DNA from 4 places in the Bacillus arachidis genome. Region 4 is predicted to be linked to each of the others. Evidence: predicted binding sites of a transcription regulator. Region 4 holds the regulator's gene; each other region holds the start of a gene.
What was found. The regulator Rex, encoded in region 4, represses fermentation and respiration genes when NADH is low (regulators of the CRP and FNR family bind a similar motif). The targets are predictions, from matches to a motif close to TTGTGAAATATTTCACAA.

Region 1 (4,130 bases), 730 kb from region 4:
ACGTGCACTAGAAATTTCTGCACAATATGCAAATCAGCGTCAACAGTTTAAACAACCGATCGCTCGTTTCCCATTAATTCAAGAAAAGCTTGCGAACATGGCAGCGAAAATTTATGCGGCGGAAAGCTCTGTATATCGTACAGTTGGTTTATTTGAAAGCCGTATGAGCACATTATCAGAAGAAGAAGTAAAAGACGGCAAAGCTGTTGCAGCTTCAATTGCTGAATATGCAATTGAGTGCTCTTTAAATAAAGTATTCGGTTCTGAAGTATTAGACTACGTAGTAGACGAAGGTGTTCAAATTCATGGTGGTTACGGATTTATGGCAGAGTACGAAATTGAAAGAATGTACCGCGACTCTCGTATTAACCGTATTTTCGAAGGTACGAACGAAATTAACCGCTTAATCGTACCAGGTACGTTCTTACGTAAAGCAATGAAAGGTGAATTACCGCTTCTTCAAAAGGCACAAAAATTACAAGAAGAGTTAATGATGATGATGCCAGAAGAAGTAGGCGATGAGCCATTAGCACTTCAAAAATATTTAGTAAATAACGCGAAGAAAATCGGCTTAATGGTAGCTGGATTAGCTGCCCAAAAATACGGTAAAGCATTAGATAAAGAACAAGAAGTTCTTGTTAACATTGCAGATATCGTAAACAATTTATACGCAATGGAGTCTGCTGTTCTTCGTACAGAAAAAGCAATCAAAGCAACTGGTCTTGAAAAGAATAAACAAAAAGTATTATACACTGAAGTATTCTGCCAAGAAGCTTTCAACCAAATTGAAGCAGATGCGAAAGAAACAATTATCGCAGTTGAAAACGGTGATATGCTGCGCATGATGTTATCAGCGCTTCGCAAATTAACTCGTCATACACCGCTTAACGTAATTCCGAAGAAGCGTGAAATTGCTGCGAAAGTATTAGAGGATGAGCGTTATACAGTTTAATTGTTTTGAGAATCCGGCAACCCTATAAGGGCTGTCGGATTTTTTTGTGAGTAATCGCTGTATAAAATCGATATCTGGATTAATCGTATCAATATACGCATAAACACGATCATCTAAATCAACTTCGGATAAAGTGTTCTTACAATACTATCTTTGTAAGAAAAGCTTGCTAAAATGACTATGATTTTTTAAGTAAAAGGTGAATGTGATCATTCATCTTTTTTTAGTGAATCATCATTTTATGTCATCACTTCACATGCATACAATCCCAAAATTAATAGATACTAAATGGTGAATGAACAAAGAAAGGAAGGGTTTTATTATGCCAAATTTAACAGAGCTTGAGCTTGAAAATTTACGTCATATTATTGGAGGGCATGCGACAGTTGCGAATAAATTAGATCAGTATGCGCAGCAGTGTACAGATCCTCAATTGAAGCAAATGCTACAGCAAGATGCACAAGCGGCAAGAAATACAAGACAACAATTAATGTCCTTTTTAGGTTAGGAGTGTATAGACTATGAATGAAAAAGATATGGTGAACGATTATTTAGCGGAGTTAAATGCTAGTTTAACGGGTTATGCGAATTACATAGCGCAATCGGATAACGCACAGTTACATCAAACGTTGATTCACATTCGAAATCAAGATGAATTAAGGCAACGTAAGGTATATGAATATGCGAAGCAAAAAAATTATTATCAACCAGCTGCTCCTGCGAATCCAATGGTTGTTCAGCAATTGAAAAGTCAGCTAAATGCACAATAATAAAATACGAAAAAGCGAGTGAATATCAGATGATCATTCACTCGCTTTTTCGTATTTGTATATATCAATACATATGTGTGAAATATTTTTCTAGTTGTAACAAATATGACGAAAATTTTTTAGGGTATGTCACAAAAAGTACAAAAAGATTGTTCAATATTTCACAAAGTATCCATGGTTTCTATAGTGCGAATCTCTATAATAAAAAGTGTAAAGAACAAAAACATTACATAATGATTTAGGAGAGGTTCTTATGAATAGAAACACAAGAAAAATCGCAATTATTGGCACTGGATTAGTTGGATCAAGCTGCGCATATTCAATTGTGAATCAAGGTATCTGTGAAGAACTAGCATTAATTGATATAAATTATGAACGTGCAGTTGGAGAAGCGATGGATTTATCACACTGCATTAACTTTACAAATACAAGAACAAAAGTATATGCAGGTACTTATGAAGACTGCAAAGATATGGACATTGTTATTATTACAGCAGGTCCAGCTCCAAAACCAGGACAAAGTCGCTTGGATACTTTAGGAGCAAGCGCGAAGATTATGGAAAGTGTTGTAGAAGGTGTAATGGCAAGTGGATTTGATGGCATCTTCTTAATCGCATCAAATCCAGTTGATATTATTACTTATCAAGTTTGGAAAGTGTCTGGTTTACCAAGAAACCGTGTGGTTGGTACAGGAACATCTTTAGACTCTTCACGCTTGAGAACAATTTTATCTGAAATGCTTGAAGTGGATCCTCGTAGTATTCACGGTTATTCATTAGGTGAGCATGGTGACTCTCAAATGGTTGCTTGGTCTCATGTTACAGTCGGCGGGAAACCAATCTTGCAAATTTTAGATGAACAAAAAGAGCGTTTCGGCGAAATTGATTTAGATGAAATTGTTGAGAAAACTGCTAAAGCTGGTTGGGAAATTTATAAACGTAAAGGAACTACTTATTACGGTATTGGGAATTCACTAGCTTATATCGCACGCTCTATCTTTAATGATGATCATTGTGTAATCGCTGTTTCAGCCATTTTAGATGGTGAGTATGGTGAATATAATATTTGCACAGGTGTACCAGCAATTATTACAAGAGATGGTGTGAAAGAAGTCGTTGAACTAAACTTAACAGAAGCCGAGGAAAGCCGATTTGCACAATCAAATGATATTTTACGTGACTATATGAAAACAATCGGTTACTAAACTAGGAGAAGGTGAAACAGATGAAGGACTATATAATGTCTCGTGTTTTTAAAGGTTCTGCCGGAATTGCACAAGGTATTTTCGTATCACTTGGAATTGGTTTACTGATAGAAAATATAGGAAGAATTGTTGATATTCCGATGTTAATTACAATTGGTGTTGTCGCGAAATCACTTATGGCACCAGCAATTGGAGCAGGGATTGCTTTCATGCTTGGAGCAAACGGACTTGTCATTTTCTCAGCGATGGTTGCCGGGGCTATTGGGGCAGGATCGATTTCGATTACTGAAGCTGGTCTAATCATTAAAACTGGTGAACCGATCGGTGCATTATTAACAGCAACTCTAGCGGTTTATATCGGTAAACGATTAAGCGGGAAAACTGCTTTAGATATGATGCTCGTTCCATTTGTGGCAATACTAGGCTCAGGCATAGTTGGTATTTGGTTAGCCCAAAATATTAGCCCTGTTTTAAATATAGTTGGAGCGTTTATTAAAGATAGCTCAGCTGGTAGCCCATTTATTGCTTCTATTGTACTTTCAGTTGTTTGGGGACTATTACTTATTTCTCCAGCATCATCAGCTGCTTTAGCAATTGCGCTTAGCCTAGACGGTGTTGCAGGCGGTGCAGCACTTGCAGGATGTGTAGCTCAATTTATCGGATTCTCTGTTATCTCAGCAAAAGAAAACAATTTGGGTGGTATTTTAGCACAAGCGCTTTGTACTCCGAAAGTACAGTTGCCGAACATTACTAAAAATCCAATGATTCTCGTCCCAACTGTCGTTGCCAGCGCCATTGTGGGTCCTGTATCTGCACTAATTTTTCACTTGGAAGCAGGTAAAGAAATTGCAGGTCTTGGATTAAGTTCTTTGATTGCACCAATTAATTTAATTTCCAGCCAAGGATTTGATGTTGTACCAGCGATGGTTATCACTTACATTGTAATTCCAGTAGCTGTTTCTTATATCATTTACATTGCGCTAAAAAGAGCAGGCCGAATTCATTCAGGCGATATGACTGTGCCACAATCTTAATTGCCAAACAACATATTACATTGAAAATCTCCTTTATATAGATAAAAGCAGACTGAAGAAGCCACAGTCTGCTTTTTTGTTACATTTTATAGGTTTGTTTTACTGGGATTGTAACAGTTTCTTTTCTGTTAACTAATAATAATTGCACACCGAGGTACAATGTGCTCGCC
Region 2 (4,130 bases), 970 kb from region 4:
TCGCGAGCGATTTGAATAATAAGTTCTCGCTTTACTCCAGTCATTTTTTCTTGCCATGCTGGTGTAAATGGAACATCATCATTGAAATCTTTCGGTTCCTGCCCGCCAAGTCCGCGATTAACACCGTAGTTTGCTAACGTTAAGTCGTACACGGTTGTAACGAAAACGTCGCCTTCTTCTGTAGTGATTTTTTTCACTGGAATTGTTCGTTCTAATACTTTGTTTCCATCATCAGAGAAGTAGGGGATCTGCACAGTTCTCACTGCATCTTCCATACCAAGTAAGGAAAGACGTGGATCAATTTTTTCGCCTGTTTGTTCATCTTCTAAACGCAAGTTCCATTTCTTTTCATTATCCCAACGTGAACCCATTGTGCCATGAGGTGTTGCGAAATCTTTCGTGTTATCGTTCCAAAGAACAGGTTTCCATTCGCCAAGTTTTGTTTCACGGCCGATATCATTCGCATTTAAGAAACGATCTGCAACGAATTGGTCTCCTTGTTGTTTGAGTGTGACAAAGAATGGGAAATCAGTATATTGTTTTGCGTAATTTGTGAAGTATTCCACTTGTTTATCTACGTAAAACTCTTGTAGGATGACGTGCCCCATTGCCATCGCAAGTGCACCGTCTGTACCTTGTTTTACGCTAATCCAGTCATCAGCAAATTTTGTGGATTCCGCAAAGTCAGGGCTTACGGAAACAACTTTCGTTCCTTTATAGCGCACCTCTGCTAAGAAGTGGGCATCTGGTGTTCTTGTCATTGGTACGTTTGAACCCCAAGTCATAATGTAACCTGAGTTATACCAATCACTACTTTCTGGTACGTCGGTTTGATCACCCCAAATTTGCGGGGAAGCTGGTGGCAAATCAGCGTACCAATCGTAGAAGCTAAGCATCGGTCCACCCATAAGCTGCATAAAGCGACTACCAGCAGCATGGCTCAGCATTGACATGGCTGGAATTGGTGAGAAACCAACGTTTCGGTCTGGACCGTACTTGATTACTGTATAAAGTAAAGAAGCGGCAACAAGTTGTAATACTTCATCCCAATTTGCACGGATGAATCCACCTTTACCACGTGCCTGCTTGTAAGTATGTGCTTTTTCAGGGTTTTCTACGATACTTTTCCAAGCGTCTAATGGTGATTTATGATTTTGTAGCTCCTCTTGCCACATATTCCAAAGAACACCGCGTACATATGGATATTTCACGCGAAGCGGACTATAGATGTACCAAGAAAAACTTGCTCCACGCGGACATCCCCTTGGTTCGAAGTCTGGCATATCAGGACCAGTGGATGGGTAGTTAAGTTCTTGACCTTCCCAAGTCACAATTCCATCTTTTACGTAAATATTCCAACTACAAGAGCCAGTACAGTTAACGCCGTGTGTAGAGCGGATTACTTTATCGTGTTGCCATCGTTTTCTATACACATTTTCCCATTCGCGATCTTCGTATGTTTCTTGTGTATGATTATCGTTATAGCGATCTATTGGAGAAAAATATTTTAAACGTTTCATTAATGCTGAAGGTTTCTTTTTCATACTGTTCACTCCTTTATTGCGTCTCTCTTGCTTACTTTCACTATAAGAGAGCGTGCAAAACAGAGATGTGATATCTATCACAGTTCAACAGATTGTCAAAAAATCAGATTCGTAACATTTTATGGGAAAGGTGTGATATTTTACACATCACAAAATGTAGGTTTTTTGTAGAATCAAGGAGAAAGAAAAAAGAGTAGCATCTCAAATAGAGAGGCTACTCAATACTACAAATAGAGGCAGGACAATCTTCACAAGCAATTTCACATTTTAAAAATTGCAAATTATGAATCGTAATCTTTCCCTTATGAATAGAAATAATTCCTTGTTTTTTTAAATCATTTAACATACGGTTTACACTTTCACGTGAGGTTGCACAGAAATTCGCAAGCTCTTGGTTTGTTAAAGGTAGATCGATAAGAATGCCATTCTCTTTTAATATGCCATAACTGTTTGTCATGCGAATAAGTGTAGAGTAAAGAGCTCCTTTTTTTCCATGTAACACTAAATCACGAAATTTTGTTTGCATTCTTCGTAAATGTTCACTAATCCATTTCATAAATTCAAATGCGAGAGCAGGTTTTTGAAGCAATGCCTTTTCTAAAGCATCCCGTTTAATGACGCCAACCTCAACATCCTCGAGGCATTTCGAATTCAATAAATATTTTGCATTCTCCGTAAATAATGTTAATTCTCCAATAATATCGTGTTTCGAACAAATGCGAAGTGTTAACTCTTGGCCATCAGCGCTAATTTTACTAATTTGTACTTTTCCAGAGTGAATAATATAGAGTTCTTTCGCTTCCACGCCTTCTTGGAAAATATAATGTCCTTTATTAATCTGTGCTTTATATTCAACAGATGCAAGGAGTTCTTTTAAATCGTTTGATAATGCCGTACGGTTTGTCACAGCAATCACCTTTCTTTTTAAAGCAGTCTACTTCTTATTGTGGATGTAAACATGGTGAAAATGCAAGAAATTTCTTTTTATTTATAAGTGATAAAGTGATTTTTAGCTGTGAACAAATTTGCCTTTCATGCGGAAAAAAGAGTGTCTTTTGTAGACACTCTTTTACATTACTTAATCCATTCAACAATCGTATCCATTGATTGACGAGTTTTATCATGTTTCGGTTCTTCTGCGCGATAACCGAAAGCAACTAGAACAGAAACACCGAATGATTCATCTGAAAGAATACCTTCTTCCTTTAAAACAGCTTCTACTTTTTCTTTATTGAACCCTTCAATAGGACAAGAATCAATGCCGATTTGGGCAGCGGCAGTCATCATATTTCCGAGAGCGATATAGGTTTGTCTAGAAGCCCAATCAAACATGGCACGGTCGCTTTCTAGTAATTGAAAATCAGACTCTTGAAATTCTTTATAAAAACCACGTTTCATCGTTATCACTTCTTCAGGGAGGTGTTGAATGTTTTTCATAAAGTTAGAAATATAGGATGAGTTATAAATCATCTCTTCTTTTTTACGAGCTAATATAATGACAAAGTGACTTGCTGTTGGTAATTGTTTTTGTGCACCCCATGCTACAGGGAGTAGTTTGTTGCGCAATTCTTGGTTTTGAATGACAACAAATCTCCAAGGCTCGAAGCCGAATGAACTTGGAGAAAGACGACCAGTTTCTAAAATAAAATGAAAATCCTCATCAGGGATTTTTTTATTTACATCAAATTCTTTACATGCATGTCTAAATTGATACGCTTTTAAAATTTCTTCTTTTGTAGGTTTCATTTAAACAACCACCTTTTTTAATTTACTTTTTTATAGTAAGTTGATTACAAAATTGATTCTACAATAGTACAATGAATGATGTAAGTACGCACATTTTTAGCATATAGTATCAATTTGTATACTAATGGAGAGTGAAAATATGGAACAGAAACATATAAATCGTTGTTCAGTAGAAGTAACGCTTGATGTAATCGGTGGAAAATGGAAAGGCGTTATTTTGTTTCATTTGATGAATGCTGAAGAGATACGCTTTAATCAATTTTTAAGATTGATGCCTGGTATTACACAACGCATGTTAACAAGGCAGCTTAGAGAGCTCGAGGCTGCAGGTGTCATTCACCGTGAGGTATATAAAGAAGTTCCACCAAAAGTGGAGTATTCTTTAACGAAATTCGGAAAATCTCTTACACCAATTATTACTCTTATGCGTGAGTGGGGAGAAGAATATCGTACACAAATAAAGTAATTGTATCTGAAATGTGAATAAAATTTGAACGAATTTGTGAAGAATTTTTGAATGAAGAAGGCGATGTGAGAAATATCACAACGTACCTTCTTCTTCTTTTCTATGATGGAGGCAACTAAAAAACATAGAAAATGAATAAAGAGCTTAAGCAAAAACATCGCAGTTTAAAAATATATTATAATAGAATGAAGACAGATAGAATTTAGCAGAAAAGGAGGGGTGACGATGCATGAGAAGATTACAGATTCTTTAGGGCGTCCACTTCAAGATTTACGCATCTCTGTCATTGATCGTTGTAATTTTCGGTGTATATATTGTATGCCAGCTGAAGTATTCGGACCTGATTATGCATTTTTGCAAGAAGAATTTTTGCT
Region 3 (4,130 bases), 1.3 Mb from region 4:
AGCTGTGGGAAGAGTTGGGTGGAGAGATTAACATATTTGTGGCAGGTGCAGGTACTGGTGGTACATTTATGGGAACTGCCTCCTATTTAAAAGAGCAAAATCGTGAAATTAAAACGGTGATTGTGGAACCAGAAGGATCTATTTTAAATGGTGGTGAAGCAGGTTCACATGAAACAGAAGGAATCGGTCTTGAATTTATTCCACCATTTTTAAAATCATCATATTTCGATGAAATTCATACCATTTCTGATCGAAATGCATTCAGGCGTGTGAAAGAATTAGCGCAGAAAGAAGGCCTTCTTGTTGGCAGTTCTTCGGGAGCAGCATTTCATGCAAGCTTATTAGAGGCTGAAAAGGCAAAACCAGGTACAAATATTGTAACGATTTTTCCAGATAGCAGTGAGCGTTACTTAAGTAAAGATATATACAAAGGGTGGGAATGAAAATGAGAGCAAAAACAAAGTTAATTCATGGTATTCGCATAGGAGAACCTTCAACTGGATCTGTAAACGTACCGATTTATCAAACAAGTACGTACAAACAAGAAGCAGTTGGAAAGCATCAAGGATACGAATATTCACGTACAGGAAACCCGACACGTGCAGCGCTAGAAGAAATGATTGCCGTATTAGAAAACGGTCATGCAGGGTTTGCTTTCGGTTCAGGAATGGCTGCGATTACAGCAACGATTATGTTATTCTCAAAAGGAGATCATGTCATTTTAACAGATGACGTATATGGCGGAACATATCGCGTAATTACAAAAGTATTGAATCGTTTCGGTATTGAACATACATTTGTAGATACAACAAATTTAGATGAAGTAGCAGAAGCAATTCTTCCGAATACGAAAGCAATTTATGTAGAAACGCCAACAAATCCACTATTAAAAATTACAGATATTAAGCAAATTTCTATATTGGCAAAAGAAAAAGGTTTATTAACAATTATTGATAACACATTCATGACGCCTTACTGGCAGTCACCAATCTCTTTAGGTGCAGATATTGTACTTCACAGTGCAACGAAATATTTAGGTGGACATAGTGACGTTGTTGCTGGATTAGTTGTTGTAAATAGCGCGCAATTAGCAGAAGACCTTCATTTCGTTCAAAACTCAACAGGGGGCATTCTTGGACCACAAGACAGTTTCTTACTACTTCGTGGTTTAAAAACATTAGGAGTCCGTATGGAAGAACATGAAACAAATTCACGCGCGATTGCTGGGTTTTTAAATAATCATCCAAAAGTTAATAAAGTATACTATCCAGGCCTTGGATCACATCCAAATCATGCATTAGCAACTGAACAAGCGAATGGATACGGTGCAATTATTTCATTTGATGTAGATAGTGAAGAAACGCTAAATAAAGTACTTGAGAAACTGCAGTATTTTACACTTGCTGAAAGTTTAGGGGCAGTAGAAAGCTTAATTTCTATTCCAGCACAAATGACTCACGCATCTATCCCAGCAGATCGCCGTAAAGAATTAGGAATTACGGATACATTAATTCGTATATCTGTGGGTATTGAAGATGGTGAAGATCTAATTGAAGATTTAGCGCAAGCATTAGCATAATAAAAAGCACTGCTAAAAAAAGGCAGTGCTTTTTAAAAAAATAATTTGTGAAACTTTTCACAAATTAGACACACACAATTAAAAATATTTCGTGTATAGTAAAATCATGAAATGATGCTTCACACATAGACTTGTGAAATATTTCACAAACAATGGAATTCATGTAGGGAAAGTAATTCTATTTTTTTATGCTAAATGGGACTTTTAGAGACCCTGAGGGACAATTAAAGTCCATATAGCGGAATTGGAGGAATTCACATGGTAGTCAAAGAGAAAGTTGTAAATGAAATGCAAGAAGTAACAGAAATGATTGATACGTTGGTAAAGAACGGTCAGGCAGCTTTACAAGCATTAGAGGATTTTACACAAGAGCAAATTGACAACATTGTACATGAAATGGCACTTGCGGGTGTAGATCAACATATGCCACTTGCAAAAATGGCTGTTGAAGAAACCGGGCGTGGTGTATATGAAGACAAATGCATCAAAAATATATTTGCCACTGAATATATTTGGCATAGTATGAAAAAAGACAAAACAGTAGGAATCATTCATGAGGATCCTCATGAAGAAGTGATCGAAATTGCAGAGCCAGTCGGTGTAGTTGCTGGGGTAACACCAGTAACGAATCCAACTTCGACAACGATGTTTAAAGCGTTAATCGCAATGAAAACAAGAAATCCAATTATTTTCGCATTTCATCCTTCTGCACAAAATTGTTCGATTGCAGCAGCAAAAACGTTACGTGATGCGGCAGTGAAGGCGGGGGCACCAAAGAATTGTATCCAATGGATCAAAAAACCTTCTGTTGAGGCAACAAAGCAATTAATGAATCATGAAGGGGTTGCGCTTGTGTTAGCAACTGGGGGTGCAGGAATGGTGAAATCAGCATATTCTACTGGTAAACCAGCTCTTGGCGTAGGACCAGGAAACGTACCTTGTTATATAGAGAAATCAGCGCATGTAAAACGTGCTGTAAATGATTTGATTTTATCAAAAACTTTTGATAACGGTATGATTTGTGCTTCTGAACAAGCGATCATTGTAGACAAAGAAATTTACAATGATGTGAAAGAAGAAATGATAGCAAATAATTGTTACTTTGTGACAGAAGATGAGCGTAAAAAATTAGAGAAGCTTGTTATTAATGAAAATACATGTGCAGTAAATAGTGATATCGTCGGAAAATCAGCGTATTATATTGCAGCATTAGTCGGAATTACAGTGCCAGAAGATACAAAAATGCTCGTTGCTGAAATTAAAGGTGTAGGTGCTGATTATCCACTATCTCGTGAGAAATTAAGTCCAGTACTTGCTTGTGTAAAAGCAAATTCACTTGAAGAAGGATTCACATATTGCGAGGGAATGTTAGAATTAGGCGGCTTAGGTCATTCAGCGGTTATTCATTCGACAAATAAAGAAGTGCAAAAACAATTTGGTTTACGTATGAAAGCGTGCCGTCTCATTGTAAACGCACCGTCATCACAAGGTGGAATTGGTGATATATATAATGCATTTATTCCATCACTCACACTTGGATGTGGTTCATATGGAAAGAACTCAGTTTCTCAAAACGTAACGGCAACGCATCTATTAAATATAAAAAGACTTGCAAGTAGAAAAAAGAATTTGCAGTGGTTCAAATTACCACCTAAAATTTATTTTGAAAAACATGCGACAGGGTATTTAGCAAATATGCCAAATATTTCACGCGCATTTATTGTAACGGATCCTGGAATGGTCGAGCTTGGTTATGTGGATACAGTAACGCACTATTTACGTAAACATACAAATGATGTGAAGGTGGAGGTATTCTTTGAAGTAGAGCCAGATCCATCAGATGAAACTGTATTTAAAGGTGCTGAAATGATGAGGAGTTTCAAGCCAGATGTGATTATCGCCCTTGGTGGTGGATCGGCAATGGATGCAGCAAAAGGAATGTGGCTCTTCTATGAGCATCCAGAAACAACATTCTTTGGAATAAAGCAAAAGTTTTTAGATATAAGAAAACGTACATGTAAATATCCGAAGCTTGGGAACAAAGCGCAGTTTGTTGCGATTCCAACAACATCAGGAACAGGGTCAGAAGTGACGCCATTTGCGGTTATTACAGATAAGAAGAATAATATAAAATATCCGTTAGCTGATTATGAATTAACGCCAGATGTAGCGATTGTCGATCCGCAATTTGTCATGACAGTGCCACCGCATGTAACTGCAGACACTGGCATGGATGTATTAACGCATGCAATTGAAGCATACGTGTCTATTATGGCAAATGATTATACAGATGGTTTAGCATTAAAAGCGATTGATCTTGTATTCAAATATTTACCGAGAGCATATAAAGATGGCAAAGACGAAGAGGCGCGTGAGAAAATGCATAACGCTTCTGCGATTGCTGGAATGGCGTTTGCCAATGCGTTCCTTGGCATTAATCATAGTTTGGCGCATAAAATTGGTCCGGAATTTCATATTCCGCACGGACGTGCCAACGCAATCTTAATGCCACATGTTATTCGTTATAATGCAATCAAACCAAGAAAACATG
Region 4 (4,130 bases):
TTAATACATCGTCCCCTGTGAATAAAAAGTTACCGAGTATAGTGCGAATTTCTTTTTCTGGTTCTAACGGATAATCGTCCCATAGTTCGTTTAAAACACGCTTAGATGATGTTAAGTTTGCCTGTTCTTGATCATAATATCCAATAGATACATTTGAACCGAAAGAAATTTCACCGCTTAACGCCTTCAATTTATTCACAATCGATTTTAATAATGTAGATTTTCCGATACCGTTTGGACCGACTAGTGCGACACTATCCCCTCGGGTCAAACGCATATTTACATGCCCAATAATCGGTTCTTCGTCATATCCAATTGAAACATCTTTTACTTGTAATACGTCGTTTCCGCTTTGCTTTTCGATATCAAAGTGGAAGGATGCAGACTTAGAGTCACTTAATGGCCTGGTTAGTAATTCCATTCGATCTAATTGTTTCTGACGACTTTGTGCACGTTTTGTTGTAGATGCACGAGCAATGTTTTTTTGGACAAAGTCTTCTAGCTTAGCAATTTCCTCTTGTTGTTTTTCGTAACGCTTCATTTCCTGTTCATATAGTGCGGCTTTTAAGTCTAAATATTTACTGTAGTTACCAACATATCGTCTGCTTTCCTTATTAGAAATTTCATATACTTGTGTGACAAGCTTGTCTAAAAAGTAGCGATCATGAGAAACGATTAAAATAGCTCCAGGGTAGCCTTGTAAATATTGTTCAAGCCATGTTAATGTATCGATATCTAAATGGTTTGTCGGTTCGTCCAAGATGAGTAAATCTGGTTTGGTTAATAGTAGTTTCCCAAGAGCAAGTCTTGTTTTTTGGCCACCACTTAACGTAGAAATCGTTGTTTGATGTGTTTCAACTGGAAAACCGAGTCCACTCAAAATGGAGCGAATATCAGCTTCATATTGATAACCGCCCTGATCTTTGTAGTCTAACTGCAATTGATCATAATCAGCGAGTAATCTTTCGTACGAAGTAGCATTTGAAAAGTTCTCTTCTTTACCCATTTCCTGTTCTAACCTTCGAAGTTTTGTCTCCATTTGCTGTAGATGTGTAAAGACAGTGAGCATTTCATCCCAAATTGTTAAGGAAGTTTCAAGACCGGTATTTTGAGCCAAATAACCAATTGAAACATCTTTTGGTTTTATCATTTCACCGCCATCATGAGATAACTCTCCAGCGATTATTTTTAACAATGTAGATTTTCCAGCACCATTTCGACCAACGAGTGCAATACGATCTCTTGTTTGAACCTCCAATTTAATGTTTGCAAGAATTGTTTCAGCACCGTATAATTTTGAAAGCCCATTCACTTGTAATAAAATCAATGTTTTCACCTCAAATAATTTCTTAACTTTGCCATGTTTATATTTCTCAATCATACTAAAAATAGTGTATAGTTTAAAATAAAGAGAGAAGTCTTCTCTCTATTATACAAGGAAAGTCATAAGTGCTAAACTTCTGTATTTGTTTCAATCATATGAACAAAGATAGGAAGAGAGGAGAGGTTACATGGATCAGCAAAAGATTCCACAGGCCACTGCCAAACGATTGCCTCTATACTATCGATTTATCCAAAACTTATCTCTTTCTGGTAAGCAACGTGTTTCATCAGCGGAATTGAGTGAAGCTGTCAAAGTAGACTCAGCAACGATTCGAAGAGACTTTTCATATTTTGGAGCGTTAGGAAAAAAGGGATACGGATATAATGTGAATTATTTACTATCATTTTTCCGTGAAACGCTCGATCAAGATGATATAACACGTGTAGCACTTATTGGAGTAGGTAATTTAGGGACCGCTTTCTTACATTACAATTTCACGAAAAATAATAATACAAAGATTGAAATGGCTTTTGATGTCAATGAAGAGAAAGTTGGAAAAGAAATCGGAGGAATTCCTGTATATCATTTAGATGAATTAGAAGAGCATCTAACAAGTGATATACAAGTGGCAATATTAACAGTACCCGCTACCGTTGCACAAGCTGTAGCAGATCGATTGGCCGAAACAAATATACACGGAATTTTAAATTTTACACCAGCACGATTAAATGTTTCAGAAAATATAAGAATTCATCATATTGATTTAGCTGTAGAATTACAAACACTAGTTTATTTTTTGAAAAATTATCCACAATAAAACGCAGAGGGATTCCCTCTGCGTTTTATTGTGGCTTTTTCTTTGTAAATTTGACTAAGATAAGTCGAAGCGCCAAATTAAAGTCAATTGTTGCCATAGCAGCAAACAGCAGTGTCCCAAAGTTCCAGATTGTATCTGTAACGTTCGTAATTGCGAAACGTGTAAAGACGCACCCAAGAAGGAAATACAGTGCTGCCATGAACAATGGTGAATTTCTCATATTTAAAATCCTCCGATAAATCCTTGCATTTTTTCTGCTTCTTTAATCATTTCCTGTATTTGTTCGTTACTTATCATAACTTGAGCTAATGCAACCATCGTATTCATTGCAACATGTGCCATAATAGGAACGATAATGCGTTTTGTTTTTACATATAAAAAGGCGAATACAAGCCCCATAGCAGTGTATACCAATAGATGTGTAAAATCAAAGTGAATTGCTGCGAATACAAGTGAGCTAATAATAGCAGCGATAAAGAAGTTGAATCTCTTATACAATGTACCAAATAAAATTTTTCTAAAGACAATTTCCTCTAAAATGGGCCCCATTATCGATATAACAATAAGGAACCAAGGAGTAGTTCTTGCAATTTCCATTAAGCGAGCTGTGTTTTCAGAACCAGGTTTAATGCCTAATAAACGCATTTCGATTGTGCCTGCAATTGTTTGAGAAAAGAAAGCTAAAAAGAAACCAATAAAAATCCAACCAATTGTGGCAGGAACACTGGAACGTGTTGTGTCGAAACGGCTTTCGCGAATATCTGTTCGTAATAGCCAAAGGACAACACATAGCGCAATGAAAAAGCTAATAATTGCCCAATGACCAGTCATGATTTGTATTTTTTCATCTCGTGTTAAACCGCTATTATTATAAAATCCGGTTTTTGCAAGAAGCGGTAATCCGATGATACCTGATAATTGCATCAGAATATATGTAACTATAATCCACCAATATTGTTTTTTCAAATTGGTTAACCATCCTTTCTAACTCTAGTTTATGAGATAAGGCAGGATAACATGTAAGTATCCAGCCATGGATACATAATAACGGTCTCTATTATTATTTTTTTGTAAATCTTTCATCGAAAGTGAAATAGGAGACAGGAAAAAGCTGTACCTATAGAGAAAATAACTTATGGCATCTTTCATATTGTAACATACGGTAAGTGGAAAAGCTGATTCATATACAAAAGGCTTTTTTAGAATTATTTCTGTTATTGTTGCATAGAAAAAGTTTATATCACAATTTGCGAAAAAATTATGATTTTTTTACTTGCAAAAGAAAATTAGATTATTTATTATTATAAGTGTGTTAGCACTCGGGGAACTTGAGTGCTAATAAAGAAAATTTACATAGACAAATGAGGAGGTAATTGTTCATGCTAAAGCCATTAGGTGATCGCGTTGTAATTGAGCTTGTTCAAGCAGAAGAAAAAACAGCAAGTGGTATTGTATTACCAGACACTGCAAAAGAAAAACCACAAGAGGGTAAAGTTATTGCAGTAGGTACTGGTCGAGTGCTTGAAAATGGTGAGCGTGTTGCTTTAGAGGTAGCAGCAGGTGATCTTATCATCTTCTCGAAATATGCAGGTACTGAAGTGAAATATGAAGGTACAGACTACTTGATTTTACGTGAAAGTGACATTTTAGCAGTTATCGGTTAATTATATACATTTTAAAAATCCAAGGGGGTCAAATATTATGGCAAAAGATATTAAATTTAGTGAAGAAGCACGTCGTTCGATGCTTCGCGGTGTCGACACTCTTGCAAACGCAGTAAAAGTAACGCTTGGACCAAAAGGTCGTAACGTAGTACTTGAGAAAAAGTTTGGTTCACCACTTATTACAAATGATGGTGTAACAATCGCAAAAGAAATCGAATTAGAAGATGCATTCGAAAACATGGGTGCAAAATTAGTAGCAGAAGTTGCTAGCAAAACAAACGATGTAGCTGGTGACGGAACAACAACTGCAACTGTATTAGCACAA

Region 1: a site for Rex is predicted at 1,872-1,889, ahead of QRY57_RS24655 (L-lactate dehydrogenase). Genes of this name have one in related genera too.
Region 2: a site for Rex is predicted at 1,675-1,692, ahead of QRY57_RS23240 (nitrate reductase subunit alpha). Genes of this name have one in related genera too.
Region 3: a site for Rex is predicted at 1,711-1,728, ahead of adhE (bifunctional acetaldehyde-CoA/alcohol dehydrogenase). Genes of this name have one in related genera too.

The regions. Positions count from the first base shown of each region.
Region 1 is NZ_CP127376.1:4,441,781-4,445,910, reverse strand. Features, by position in the region: gene QRY57_RS24670 (acyl-CoA dehydrogenase FadE) at 1-952, shown strand, start outside; gene QRY57_RS24665 (hypothetical protein) at 1,275-1,460, shown strand; gene QRY57_RS24660 (spore coat protein) at 1,474-1,722, shown strand; gene QRY57_RS24655 (L-lactate dehydrogenase) at 1,976-2,926, shown strand; gene QRY57_RS24650 (PTS sugar transporter subunit IIC) at 2,947-3,960, shown strand; gene QRY57_RS24645 (phosphatase PAP2 family protein) at 4,040-4,130, opposite strand, start outside.
Region 2 is NZ_CP127376.1:4,197,199-4,201,328, reverse strand. Features, by position in the region: gene QRY57_RS23240 (nitrate reductase subunit alpha) at 1-1,544, opposite strand, end outside; gene QRY57_RS23235 (Crp/Fnr family transcriptional regulator) at 1,759-2,451, opposite strand; gene QRY57_RS23230 (NAD(P)H-dependent oxidoreductase) at 2,619-3,290, opposite strand; gene QRY57_RS23225 (winged helix-turn-helix transcriptional regulator) at 3,430-3,756, shown strand; gene moaA (GTP 3',8-cyclase MoaA) at 3,982-4,130, shown strand, end outside.
Region 3 is NZ_CP127376.1:3,854,928-3,859,057, reverse strand. Features, by position in the region: gene QRY57_RS21565 (O-acetylserine dependent cystathionine beta-synthase) at 1-443, shown strand, start outside; gene QRY57_RS21560 (bifunctional cystathionine gamma-lyase/homocysteine desulfhydrase) at 446-1,579, shown strand; gene adhE (bifunctional acetaldehyde-CoA/alcohol dehydrogenase) at 1,838-4,130, shown strand, end outside.
Region 4 is NZ_CP127376.1:256,780-260,909, forward strand. Features, by position in the region: gene QRY57_RS03130 (ABC-F family ATP-binding cassette domain-containing protein) at 1-1,327, opposite strand, end outside; gene QRY57_RS03135 (redox-sensing transcriptional repressor Rex) at 1,512-2,141, shown strand; gene QRY57_RS03140 (YdiK family protein) at 2,167-2,361, opposite strand; gene QRY57_RS03145 (CPBP family intramembrane glutamic endopeptidase) at 2,364-3,107, opposite strand; gene groES (co-chaperone GroES) at 3,521-3,805, shown strand; gene groL (chaperonin GroEL) at 3,843-4,130, shown strand, end outside.